DNA from 3 places in the Blastomonas sp. UPD001 genome. Region 3 is predicted to be linked to each of the others. Evidence: predicted binding sites of a transcription regulator. Region 3 holds the regulator's gene; each other region holds the start of a gene.
The links. The regulator LexA, encoded in region 3, represses DNA repair genes until DNA is damaged. The targets are predictions, from matches to a motif close to GTTCCNCNCTTGTTCT.

Region 1: a site for LexA is predicted at 2,586-2,601, ahead of uvrA (excinuclease ABC subunit UvrA). Genes of this name have one in related genera too.
Region 2: a site for LexA is predicted at 1,725-1,740, ahead of recA (recombinase RecA). Genes of this name have one in related genera too.

The regions. Positions count from the first base shown of each region.
Region 1 covers NZ_QKVT01000001.1:477,212-481,492, reverse strand. Annotated here, with positions in the region: gene DM995_RS02295 (hypothetical protein) at 1-557, shown strand, start outside; partial or broken gene DM995_RS02290 (sensor histidine kinase) at 1,264-1,926, shown strand; gene DM995_RS02285 (hypothetical protein) at 1,964-2,416, opposite strand; gene uvrA (excinuclease ABC subunit UvrA) at 2,614-4,281, shown strand, end outside.
Region 2 covers NZ_QKVT01000001.1:384,029-388,309, forward strand. Annotated here, with positions in the region: partial or broken gene DM995_RS01875 (ATP-binding protein) at 1-1,352, shown strand, start outside; gene DM995_RS01880 (response regulator) at 1,349-1,693, shown strand; gene recA (recombinase RecA) at 1,816-2,901, shown strand; gene alaS (alanine--tRNA ligase) at 3,056-4,281, shown strand, end outside.
Region 3 covers NZ_QKVT01000001.1:1,043,304-1,047,584, forward strand. Annotated here, with positions in the region: gene moaC (cyclic pyranopterin monophosphate synthase MoaC) at 1-435, shown strand, start outside; gene DM995_RS05135 (molybdopterin molybdotransferase MoeA) at 435-1,637, shown strand; gene lexA (transcriptional repressor LexA) at 1,724-2,446, shown strand; gene DM995_RS05145 (FAD-binding domain-containing protein) at 2,498-3,694, opposite strand; gene DM995_RS05150 (thiol-disulfide oxidoreductase DCC family protein) at 3,691-4,053, opposite strand.

The DNA of each region.
Region 1 (4,281 bases), 570 kb from region 3:
AGAGCCGGTTTCTCAGCCGCGCGCAGGGTTTCGCGATCGATCCCGACGAACTGCCGCCCGAGACTCTGCATGGCCTCGTGCGCGCGTGCCTCGTCTTTCTCCAGGAGCGCGCCGCTGGCGACCCGCTGCAACTGAACCGGGCTGGCGAGGCCTTTCTGCAGGGCTTTGACGAGCGCCGGGGACGCCCGCACCGGCTCATGCGGTTCTGCCATCTGTTCGAACTGCCCCGCAGCGGCGATGCCTGGTCGCTCGCCGACAATGGCCCGAGCCTGATCTTCGCCATGCTCGAGCGGGCGAGCGGGCTTTCGGCCGAACTGCTGTTCGACATGCTGCGCGATCCCGATCTGGCGCGACTATCGGTGGTGCTGCGCGCATCCGGGCTGGAGGGTGATATCGCTGCACCGCTGCTTCAGGGACTGGCTGCGCTGGCATCGTTGCCCCCCGACACGCTGCCGCCGGCGGCGGATCTGCGCGCGCTGGCCCAAGAAGATGCTGCGCGGCTGGTCGCCGGATGGCGCAACCTCGATCCGCTGGCGCAAACGGGAGCCGTGTGGTGAACGCCGAGGCGAATTCCGCAGTGCCTGCGTCGGCCCGCCCGGCCGCCGATCCACGAAGAGCCGTCCGGCTCGACCGCGATGGGCGTTTGCTGCACGCCGATGCCCGGATCAGCGAATTGCACCACGCCCTCGGCGGCGAGGATGGCGGGGTGCTGGCCCTTCCCAGGCTGCTCGACCTTGCCCGGCATGCGCTGCGCCTCGGCATGCGGCTGTCGCGTCCGGTAACCGTGTTCGGCCCCGACGTGGCGATCGACCTCTGGTGCGATTGCACGCCCGACGCGGAAGGTGTCGATCTGTTGCTCAGCCAGTGGCGCGAACAGCCGCTGCCCGAAGCCGCGGGCGCTGCACCATTGCCCGCCTCTGTCCCTGCCGCTGAGAATTATGTCCATCTTCGCGTCGATCCGCTCGGCCGCATCCTGCATGTTCGCAGCCCGCTTGCGCTGCCCGCCGACTGGCAGGCCGAGCGCGTGACGCTGAAGCCTGTCGGCGCGCTGATCGCGACCGAGGATGGCGCACCGCTCGTGCTGGCGGATTGTCATAACGGCGTGCGCGTGAGACTGGTCGGCGACGCCCGCTGCTGGACGCTGCACAGATCGCGCGACGATGCCGGCGCCGGGTGGAGCCTGCAATTGGCCGAAGCGCCCGAACCGAGCCCGAAGCGGTCGCCGCCCCGCCGCCGCTGTTCGACGGCGAGCGGCTGGCGCATATGTTCGGCAGCCAGATCGGCCCGGCGCTGCGCCAGCCGATCGGGCGGATCATCGCCAATGCCGAGACGATCGGTGGGCGGCTCGAAGGTCCGCTGCGCGCCGACTATGCCAGCTATGCCGGCGATATCGCGTCCGCTGGACGGCACCTGCTCGCGCTGATCGACGATCTCGCCGATCTCGAGGCGATCGAGGCGAGCGGCTTCAGTGCTGCACGCGAGCCGGTCGATCTCGCCGATCTCGCGCGCCGCGCCGCAGGCCTGCTCGCGCTCAAGGCCGCCGACCGCTCGATCCGCATCGACCGGCCCGCGGAAGACGACAGCCTGCCGGCGATCGGCGAATTCCGCCGCGTGCTGCAGGTGCTGCTCAACCTGCTCGGCAATGCGATCAACTATGCGCCCGATGGTTCGATGATCTGGCTCAGGCTCGACGACGGCCCCGATTGGGCGAGCGTCACCGTCGCCGACCAGGGGCCGGGTCTGTCCGACGAGGAGCAGCAGCGATTATTCAACAAATGGGAGCGCCTGGGCCGCAGCGGCGATGGCGGCAGCGGTCTCGGCCTGTATATTTCGCGGCGGCTCGCCCTGGCGATGCAAGGCGACCTGACAGTGGAAAGCGCGCCCGGCCAGGGGGCGCGCTTCACTCTGGTGCTGCCGAAACTCTAGCCGGATACCCGAACGCCGGGCGCGGCGCAGGGCATAGTTATTTCGGCATGACGGGTGCCTGGGCGCAGCGCTTGCGATCGCCGGCGTTGCAAGCCGCGACATCGGCTTCCCATTGCGTATAGATGGCGTCGTAAAGCTTCTTCACTTCGGCATATTCGGATTCGGCGCGAGCCCGCGAATCCACCGTATTTTCATACAGTTTCATCTGGTTCTCGTAGCTGCTGCGCCGCGCTTCGTAGTTGGCGAGGTTGGCGGCATTCTGCGCGAGCTGCGCACTCGATGCCTGAACCTGCGCGGTGTTCGCCGCTTCGCGCTCCGCCTGCTCCTCGGGCGTGCTGGGGTTGCGGGTCACCGGCGACGGTTCCATCGATCCGGTATCGGGCTCGGTGGTCGCCGGCGCGCTGGCCTGCTGCGCGATAGCGGGAATGGCAAGCACCGAGGCGGTCAGGGCGATGGCCAGCGAAGCGCGGCCGAACGGACGGAATTTCATGATCGTGTTCCCTCAAGACAAAGTTGATCTCGATTAACACGGCTACGATCATCGCTCAAAGCGGTTCCATTCATCGCATGCGCAGCCCTTGCAGCGCGAGGGACGCGGCCCCATGTTCCGCCCGCGACCCCGCTATCGCGCCGCAGCGTGATTTCTCCCGCTTGCCAGCGGAACATCAATAGAACATAAGGCCGTTCATGCTCACTCACATCTCTGTGCGCGGCGCGCGCGAACACAATCTCAAGGGCGTGGACATCGATCTGCCGCGCGACCAGCTGATCGTCATCACCGGGCTTTCGGGCAGCGGCAAATCGTCGCTGGCCTTCGACACCATCTATGCCGAGGGCCAGCGGCGCTATGTCGAGTCGCTCTCGGCCTATGCACGCCAGTTCCTCGAGATGATGCAGAAGCCCGATGTCGAGCATATCGACGGCCTCAGCCCCGCGATCAGCATCGAGCAGAAGACCACCAGCCGCAACCCGCGATCGACGGTCGCGACCGTCACCGAGATCTACGATTACATGCGCCTGCTCTGGGCGCGCGTCGGGGTACCCTATTCGCCGGCGACCGGGCTGCCGATCACCGCTCAGACGGTCAGCATGATGGTCGACCGCGTGATGGCGCTGCCCGAGGGCACGCGCTTCTATCTGCTCGCGCCCGTGGTGCGCGGCCGCAAGGGTGAGTATCGCAAGGAACTGGCCGAATGGCAGAAGGCGGGCTTCACCCGCGTGCGCATTGATGGCGAGATGTACGAGATCGATGCCGCGCCTTCGCTCGACAAGAAGTACAAGCATGACATCGAGGTGGTCGTCGACCGCATGGCGGTGCGCGAAGGCATCGAGACACGTCTTGCCGACAGTTTCGAGACCGCGCTCAAGCTCGCCGATGGCCTGGCCTATGTCGATCTCGCGGATGGCACGGTGGCAGCGCTGGGCGAGCCGGCGCCGCCGGCCGTCGCGGATGGCCCCGCCAGCACAGACGACAAGCCCAAGAAGGGCATGAAGAACGCCGGCATCCCCGATAACCGCATCATCTTTTCCGAACGCTTCGCCTGCCCCGTATCGGGCTTCACGATCGAGGCGATCGAGCCGCGGCTGTTCTCGTTCAACGCGCCGCAGGGCGCCTGCCCCGCCTGCGATGGCCTGGGCGAGAAAATGTATTTCGATCCGCAACTGGTCGTACCCAACGAGGAACTGAGCCTCAAGAAGGGCGCGATCGTGCCCTGGGCCAAGTCGAACCCGCCCTCGCCCTATTACATGCAGGTGCTCGCCAGCCTGGCGCGCGAATTCGGTTTCTCGCTCGACACGCCCTGGCAGGACCTGCCCGGCGAGGCGCGGCTGGTCATCCTGCATGGCACCGCAGGTAAGCCGGTGACGCTGCGCTTCCAGGACGGGCGCAAGAGCTACGAGGTCAAGAAGCCGTTCGAGGGCGTGATCGGCAATCTCAACCGCCGCATGCTCCAGACCGACAGCGCCTGGATGCGCGAGGAGCTGAGCAAGTACCAGACCGCGCAGCCCTGCGAAGTCTGCGATGGCGCGCGTCTCAAGCCCGAGGCGCTCTCGGTCAAGGTGGCGGGCGAGGACATCTCGATCTCCACCCGGCGCTCGGTTGCCGATGCGCTGCAGTTCTTCGAGACGCTCAACGACAGGCTGGGGCCGCAGCAGCAGCAGATCGCCAAGGCGATCCTGAAAGAGATCATCGAACGGCTAGGCTTTCTCAACAATGTCGGGCTCGATTATCTGAACCTCGATCGCACCTCGGGCACGCTCTCGGGCGGCGAATCGCAACGCATCCGGCTCGCCAGCCAGATCGGCAGCGGGCTTTCGGGCGTGCTTTATGTATTGGACGAACCGAGCATCGGGCTA
Region 2 (4,281 bases), 660 kb from region 3:
GCCAGGCAATGGCGGGCGATGTCGCGCTGCGGCTGCGCAACCAGCCCGACGAGCCGGTGACGCTGTCGCTCGCCAGCCTGCGCGGGATGGGCGATGCCGCGGTGCTGCTCTCGGTCAAGGACAACAGCGAGGAAAGCCGCCTCAAGCGCCAGGTCGCGCAGGCGAGCAAGATGCAGGCGATCGGCCAGCTCGCGGGCGGGGTCGCGCATGATTTCAACAATGTGCTGACCGCGATCATCGGCCATTGCGACCTGATGCTGATGCGGCACAGCCCTGGCGACAGCGATTACGACGATATCCAGCAGATCCGCAGCAATTCCAACCGCGCGGCCTCGCTGACCCGGCATCTGCTCGCCTTCTCGCGCCAGCAGACCCTGCGGCCACAGGTGCTGCAGCTGCCCGATATCGTCTCCGACACGTCCGAACTGCTGAAACGGCTGATCGGCGAGAAGATCGTGCTCGAGGTGCAGCATGACCGCAATCTCGGCCCCGTCCGTGCCGATCCCGGTCAGTTGGAGCAGGTGATCGTCAATCTCGCGGTGAATGGCCGCGATGCGATGCTCGCCAAGCGCCCGCCGGGGGGGACGCTCACCATCCGCACCCGCAAGGTGACGGCGGCGGACGTGCGCGCGATGAACAGCGATATCCTGCCGGTCGACGATTACAGCGCGATCCTGGTCGAGGACAGCGGCACCGGCATGCCCCCCGACGTGCAGGCGCGCATCTTCGAGCCGTTCTTCACCACCAAGGATGTCGGCAAGGGCACAGGGCTTGGCCTGTCGACGGTGTACGGCATCGTCAAGCAGTCGGGCGGCTATATCTTCGTCGATTCCGAACCCGGCCAGGGCACGACCTTCTCGATCTATTTCCCGGTCTATCGCGGCGGCGCGGTCGAACAGCGCAGCCGCAAGCCCGCCAAGGTCAATCCCGGCCAATGGGGCCATGCGCGGCTGCTGCTGGTCGAGGACGAGGACATGGTCCGCGCGGTCGCCGAGCGCGCGCTGACGCGCCAGGGCTTTACCGTGGTGACCGCGAGCGATGGCGAGGACGGGCTCGAGCGGCTGGGCGATAGCGGGCCGTTCGATCTCGTCGTCAGCGATGTGGTGATGCCCAATCTCGACGGCCCGGGCATGGCGGTGGAAATGCGCAAGCGCATGCCGGGCCTGCCGATCCTGTTCATGTCGGGCTATGCCGAGGAAACGCTTCGGCAGAGCATCTCGATCGATCAGGTCCATTTCCTGCCCAAGCCGTTTTCGGTTGCGCAGATCGTCGATGCCGTGCACGGCGCGCTCGCCGCATCCGCCACCCCCGGCGAACAGGCCCCAGCGAATGAAGGAAAGCTAGAGACGTGAGTGAGTCCAGGACCTTTCTGATCGCCGAGGACGAGGCGATGATTGCGATGCTGCTCGAGGATTTCATCGACCTTGCCGGTCACCAGATCGCTGCCATGGTCGCCAGCCTGGACGATGGTCTGGCCGCGGTGCAGGCAGGCGGCTTCGATGCCGCGATCCTCGACGTCAATCTGGGGCGCGAGAAATGCTGGCCGCTCGCCGATGCGCTGCGCGACATGGGCGTGCCCTATGTCTTCGCGACAGGGGGAGGGGATACCATCCCGCCCGAGCACGCGTCCGCCCCCACCTTGCCCAAGCCCTATACGCTGGCGTCGCTCGAGGCGGTGCTCGCGCGCATCTGACACGCGTTTTGCCCTTGCGTTCTGCAACGATGTTCCCTAACTGTTCCATTAGAACAGATTGGGTACATCACTGAGTCGTTGCGCCGGAGGACCGGAGCAATTAGGCAGGAAAGGGCATGGCAATGGCCGGGCAGCTTAAACTCATCCAGACCGAAAAAGAGGCAAAATCCATGGACAGGCAAAAGGCGCTCGATGCGGCGCTGGCTCAGATCGACCGGGCCTTCGGCAAGGGGTCGGCGATGCGGCTGGGCTCCAAGGAGGCGATGCAGGTCGAGGCGATCTCGACGGGATCGCTGGGCCTCGACATCGCGCTCGGCGTCGGCGGCCTGCCGCGCGGCCGCGTGATCGAGATCTACGGTCCGGAAAGCTCGGGCAAGACGACGCTCGCGCTGCACGTGATCGCCGAAGCGCAGAAGAATGGCGGCACCGCCGCGTTTGTCGATGCCGAACACGCGCTCGACCCGGTCTATGCCAAGAAGCTCGGCGTCAATATTGACGAGCTGATCGTCTCGCAGCCCGATACCGGCGAGCAGGCGCTCGAGATCACCGACACTTTGGTCCGCTCGAACGCGATCGACGTGCTGGTGGTCGATTCGGTCGCGGCTCTGGTGCCGCGGGCGGAAATCGAGGGCGAGATGGGCGACAGCCATGTCGGCCTGCAGGCGCGCCTGATGAGCCAGTCGCTGCGCAAGCTCACCGGTTCGATCAGCCGCTCGCGCTGCATGGTCATCTTCATCAACCAGCTGCGCATGAAGATCGGCGTGATGTACGGCAACCCGGAAACCACCACCGGCGGCAATGCGCTGAAATTCTACGCCTCGGTGCGTCTCGACATCCGCCGCACCGGCCAGATCAAGGACCGCGACGATATCGTCGGCAACACCACGCGGGTGAAGGTCGTCAAGAACAAGGTCGCGCCGCCGTTCAAGCAGGTCGAATTCGACATCATGTATGGCGAGGGCATTTCCAAGATCGGCGAGATTCTCGATCTTGGCGTGAAGGCGGGCATCGTCGAGAAGGCCGGCAGCTGGTTCAGCCATGATTCGGTGCGCATCGGCCAGGGCCGCGAGAACGCCAAGACGTTCCTCAAGGAACATCCCGAGATGATGGCCAAGATCGAGGGCCTGATCCGCGGCCAGCAGGACAAGGTCGCCGAAGAGATGATGACCGGTCCCGATGCCGAGGACGATGTCGGCGACGATATGTAATCCGGCAGATGGCGGCGCCTGCTCTGGGGCTGGCTTCGCCGGATCGCTATCGAATGTATGATCGAGGGGGCAGGGCGGCAGCAAGCGGCTCTGTCCCTTCATTTTTGCGCATATATTGCTTCAATCTCGCTTCAACTCGCCTTATGTCGCAGCCATGACATCGACAAATGACATCCGGCGCTCGTTCCTCGAATATTTCGGAGGCAACGGCCATGACATCGTTCCTTCCGCGCCGCTGGTCCCGCACAACGACCCGACGCTGATGTTCGTCAACGCCGGCATGGTGCCGTTCAAGAACGTGTTCACCGGGCTCGAGACCCGCGCCAATCCGCGCGCCACCTCGTCGCAGAAATGCGTCCGCGCCGGGGGCAAGCACAACGATCTCGACAATGTCGGCTATACGGCGCGGCACCACACCTTTTTCGAGATGCTGGGCAATTTCTCGTTCGGCGACTATTTCAAGGAAGAGGCGATCCATCACGCCTGGACGCTGGTCAACAAGACCTGGGGCCTGGCCGCCGACCGGCTGACCGTCACCGTCTATCACACCGATGACGAGGCGTTCGGGCTGTGGAAGAAGATCGCCGGGCTGCCCGACGAGCGCATCATCCGCATCGCCACCTCGGACAATTTCTGGTCGATGGGCGATACCGGGCCGTGCGGCCCGTGCAGCGAGATCTTCTACGACCATGGCGATCACATTTTCGGTGGCCCGCCGGGATCGCCGGACGAGGACGGCGACCGGTTTATCGAGATCTGGAACCTGGTGTTCATGCAATATGAACAGCATGCCGATGGCAGCCGCACCAACCTGCCGCGGCCGTCGATCGACACCGGCATGGGCATCGAGCGCATCGCCGCCGTCATGCAGGGCGTGCACGACAATTACGATATCGACCTGTTCAAGGCGCTGATCGCCGCCTCGGGCCAGGCGACCGGCACCGCGACCACTGGCGACAACCAGGCGAGCCATCGCGTCATCGCCGATCATCTTCGCGCCACCTCGTTCCTGATCGCCGATGGCGTGCTGCCCGCCAATGAAGGGCGCGGCTATGTCCTGCGCCGGATCATGCGCCGCGCGATGCGCCATGCGCATATCCTCGGTGCGGCGGACCCGCTGATGCACCGTCTGGTGCCGACGCTCGTCGCCGAAATGGGCCAGGCCTTCCCCGAACTCCTGCGCGCGCAGCCGCTGATCGAGGAGACATTGGAGCGCGAGGAAACCCGCTTCCGCCAGACGCTCGACAAGGGGCTGCGGCTGCTCGACGAGGCCACCGCAGATCTCGCCGAAGGCGCGGTGCTTTCGGGCGAAACCGCGTTCCGCCTCTACGACACCTATGGCTTCCCCTATGACCTGACCGAAGACGCGCTGCGCAGCCG
Region 3 (4,281 bases):
GCACAGATGGTCGATGTCTCGGCCAAGCCCGATACGGTTCGCGAGGCGGTGGCCGAGGGCGTCATCGCCATGGCCCCGGCGGTGATCGCCGCGATCCGCGCGGGCGACATCAAGAAGGGCGACGTGCTGGGCACTGCGCGCATCGCGGGCATCATGGCCGCCAAGCAGACCAGCAACCTGATCCCGCTGTGCCACCCGCTGCCGATCGCCAGCGTTTCGGTCGATTTCGATTATGTCGAGACCGGCGTGCGCGTCGAGACCCGCGTGCGGACCAACGGCAAGACCGGCGTGGAGATGGAGGCGCTGACCGCCGCGAGCGTCGCGCTGCTGACGATCTACGACATGGCCAAGGCGCTCGACAAGGCGATGGTCATCGGACCCGTGCGGCTGCTCGCCAAGAGCGGCGGCAAGTCGGGCGACTGGACCGCCGGCTGATGGCGGGCGGGCTGATCGCGCTCGACGAGGCGCGCGACCGCCTGCTTGCGCTTGCTGCACCCCGTCCCCCCGTTACGCTATCGCTGGTCGACGCGACCGGCCTGACCCTGGCCGAGCCTCTGCTGTCGAAGCGCAACCAGCCCGCCGCCGATCTGTCCGCGATGGACGGCTATGCCGTGCGCAGCGCGGACCTGCCCGGCCCCTGGCGAGTCATCGGCGAGAGCGCGGCGGGGCGGCCCTTTTCAGGCACGATCGGCGCAGGCGAGGCCGCGCGCATTTCCACCGGCGCGATGATCCCCGACGGCGCCGACTGCGTGGTGGTGCAGGAGGATGTCGCGCGCGACGGCGACCGGCTGACGCTGACCGGCGATGGCCCTGCGGCGCCTGGCGCGCATATCCGCCGCGCAGGGCATGATTTCGCGACCGGAGCGCTGCTCGCCGCCGCCGGCGCGATCATTGATGCACGGCTGATCGCGCTCGCGGCGATGGCGGGGCATGGCGCGCTCAGCGTGTTTCCGCGCCCGCGCATCGCGATCCTGAGCACCGGCGACGAGCTGGTGCCGCCGGGCCAACCGCTCCCCTCGCCCGCGCATATCCCGGCGAGCAATGGCGTGATGCTCGCCGCGCTGCTCGCGGGCCTTCCCTGCGATCTGATCGTCCCGCCGCTGCTGCCCGATGACCGCGCGACGATCACGGCCGCGCTGCAAGAGCACAGCCAGGCCGATATCATCGTCACCACCGGCGGCGCATCGGTGGGCGATCACGATCTCATCCAGCCCGCGCTCACCGATGGCGGCGGCGCCGTCGATTTCTGGCGGATCGCAATGCGGCCGGGCAAGCCGGTGATGGTAGGCAAGCTGGGCGATGCGATCGTGCTCGGGCTGCCGGGCAATCCGGTGTCGGCCTATGTCACCGCGACGCTGCTGCTGCTGTCGCTGGTGCGCCAGATGCTGGGATATCAGGCACTTGTGCCGGTGATCTCGCAAGCAATCGCAGGCGATCCCTTCCCCGCCAACGGCCCACGCCAGGATTTTGTGCGTGCGCGCTGGCATGACGGACGGCTGGTGCGCCTCGGCAACCAGGACAGCGGCGCGCTGCTCGCGCTGCACCGGGCCGATGCGCTGGTGGTGCGCCCCGCGCATGCAGCCGCCGTCCAACCGGGCGAACCGATCGACTATATCGCGCTTGCGCAGCCGACTTGACACAAGGTCTTGACCTGACCGTCTTTGTTTCGTAATTGTTCCGTATTCGTTCGAACGTAGGTTCGGCGCAGAAAGGAACATCGGCGATGCTGACCCGCAAGCAACATGACCTGATCCGCTTCATCCAGGAACGGCTGGAGGCCGATGGCGTCTCGCCGTCGTTCGAGGAAATGAAGGAAGCGCTCGATCTCAAGTCCAAGTCGGGCGTGCACCGGCTGGTCAGTGCGCTCGAGGAACGCGGCTTCATCCGCCGCCTGCCCAACCGCGCGCGCGCGCTCGAAATCCTGAAATTGCCCGAGGCGAGCGTGAAGCCGCGCGAGAAGGAATTGGCCGCCGCTGCCGCCGCGCGCGCCGACGCCGCGAGGAGCAATATCGTCAGCATGGACGCGGTGCGCAAGGCGGTGTTGCCCGAACCGGCGAACAGCAATGTGCTCGAGATCCCGCTGCACGGCCGCATCGCCGCCGGTGCGCCGATCGAGGCTTTCGAGGGCACCGAGATCCTTCCCGTTCCCGCCGCTTTGCTCGGTGCAGGCGAGCATTATGCGCTCGAAGTGTCGGGAGATTCGATGGTCGAGGCGGGCATTCTCGACGGCGATTTCGCGCTGATCAAGCGCACCGAAACCGCGCGCGACGGCGAGATCGTGGTCGCGCTGGTGCGCGGCGAGGAGGCAACGCTCAAATATCTGCGCCGCGAGAACGGCCGCATCCGGCTCGATCCCGCCAATGCGTCCTATGCGCCGCAGTACTACGCGCCGCACGAGGTGCAGGTGCAGGGCAAGCTGGCAGGCCTTCTGCGCCGCTATCACTGATGCCGAACGCGGGTCCGGCGCGCGCCGGGCCCGTTTTGCTCACGCGCCGTCTCAGGTGCGCGTGAGCCCCATGTCCTCGAGCAGCCGCCCCATATGCTGCTTGAACGGAAAGAACCCCTTGCGCGCGTGCGGCCAGAAGGTCTCGTCCCAGTCGCGGCGGACCTGGACGAGTTCGATCCCTTCGCCCTGTAGTGCCCTGGCGATGTCCGCCAGCCGCGCCGCTACCGGGCCGACCGGCGCATAAGGCGTAATGACCCGGCTGACACCGGCGGCGCGTGCCGCCTGCGCGACCGCCCCGGCGTCCAGCCCATCGACCTGCTTCACCGGCCCGGCACTCATCTCGCCGAGCAGAGCGGCCATGTCGCGGGCCGCCTCGGCGACGAAGCCGCGTGACCTGTCGCCCCAGAGCAAAGCGGGATCGGCCGCGATGCAAATGCCCCGGATATCGGCTCCGCGCCAGAGCGCCGCATCGGGCGCCATGTCCTCGCTGGTCACCAGCAGCAGCGCCGGAGCGCCCTGGGCGGACCCCGCTTGCGGCAGCGGTGACGCGGCTGGCACCGGCGCTTCGGTCAGCGGCTCGGCCCTCTTCGCCAGTCCCTTGGGCGCAAACCGCCCGCCGGTATGGCGCGCGATATTGTCGTCGGTGGCGAGATAGGTCTTGCCCGCGGTCTGCAGGCCCGCGACCCAGCGCCAGGACAATGTGTTGCTCGCCGCATCGGCATCGACCAGATGGCGCAAAAAGAAATCCGCGCCCAGCGTCCAGGGCAGCCGCAGCGTGAAGATCCAGACCGAGGCGAACCACATGCGCGCGTGGTTGTGCAGATATCCTGTCTCGACCAGCTCGCGCGCCCAGTCGTCGAAACCCTCGATTCCGGTGCGCCCCCCCTCCGCCTGTTCGAGCGCGCGGACATTGCGCAGCCGCTCGCGCTGGTCGTCGCGCTCGGCGAGGAAGCGCGTCCAGATGCCGGGCCGCATCTCCAGCCAGCCCTTCCAATAGGTGCGCCAGAGCACTTCCTGCACATATTTCTCTGCCGCCGCGAGCGAATGCTGCTCGAGCACCGCCGCGCAGAGCTCCTGCTCGCTCAGCAGGCGATAGCGCAGCCAGGGCGAGAGCCGCGACACCGCGCTCGGCCGGTCGGGCCCGAGATCGCTGTTGCGCCCCTCGGCATAGGTGCGACCAGCGCGTGGCACGAAATCCTGCATCCGCTTGAGCCCGGCGGCGCGCGTCGGTTCGAACAGTCCGTTCATGCCCGGCGCTCCCGGAAAAGGCCTTGCAGACGTGGTCTGATCCTCAGGAAACGCAGATAGGCCCGTTCGAGCAGCGCCAGCACCGGCATCCAGCGCGCGATGAGGCCGAGCGGACGCAGCAATGGAATGGCGCGCCACATCGCCGCGAAGGCCGCCGCGCCCGAGAGCATCACGCCCTTCTCGCGCGCATGGAAACGTTCGAGCAGCGCCTTGCGGTCGAGCGGGCAAGAGCCGCCGGGCGTCGATACGTCGATAAAGGCGATCGCCCCGCGCCGGTCGAGCCGCCGCATGAGCGCGATCTCTCGGGTGCAGAGTGGGCACGCGCCATCGTACCAGACTTCCAGCTTGTTCCCGTGCACGCGCGCCACCCCATATGGTTCGTCTTTGGTCGAGATAGATACGCGCTGAGCTGTCGCAACGGATGCGCCCTCGCAAATGGGGCCATATCCGGCATCCACCGATCCCGATTAATGGGAAATTTTCCCAACAGTCAGCATCCGTTCATGTCGAGCGAGCCTCTCAAATAAGCTATTCCACTGTAATTCCTACCCTTTTTCGGTTTGGCACGGCCTGTGCAGTGTATCTGG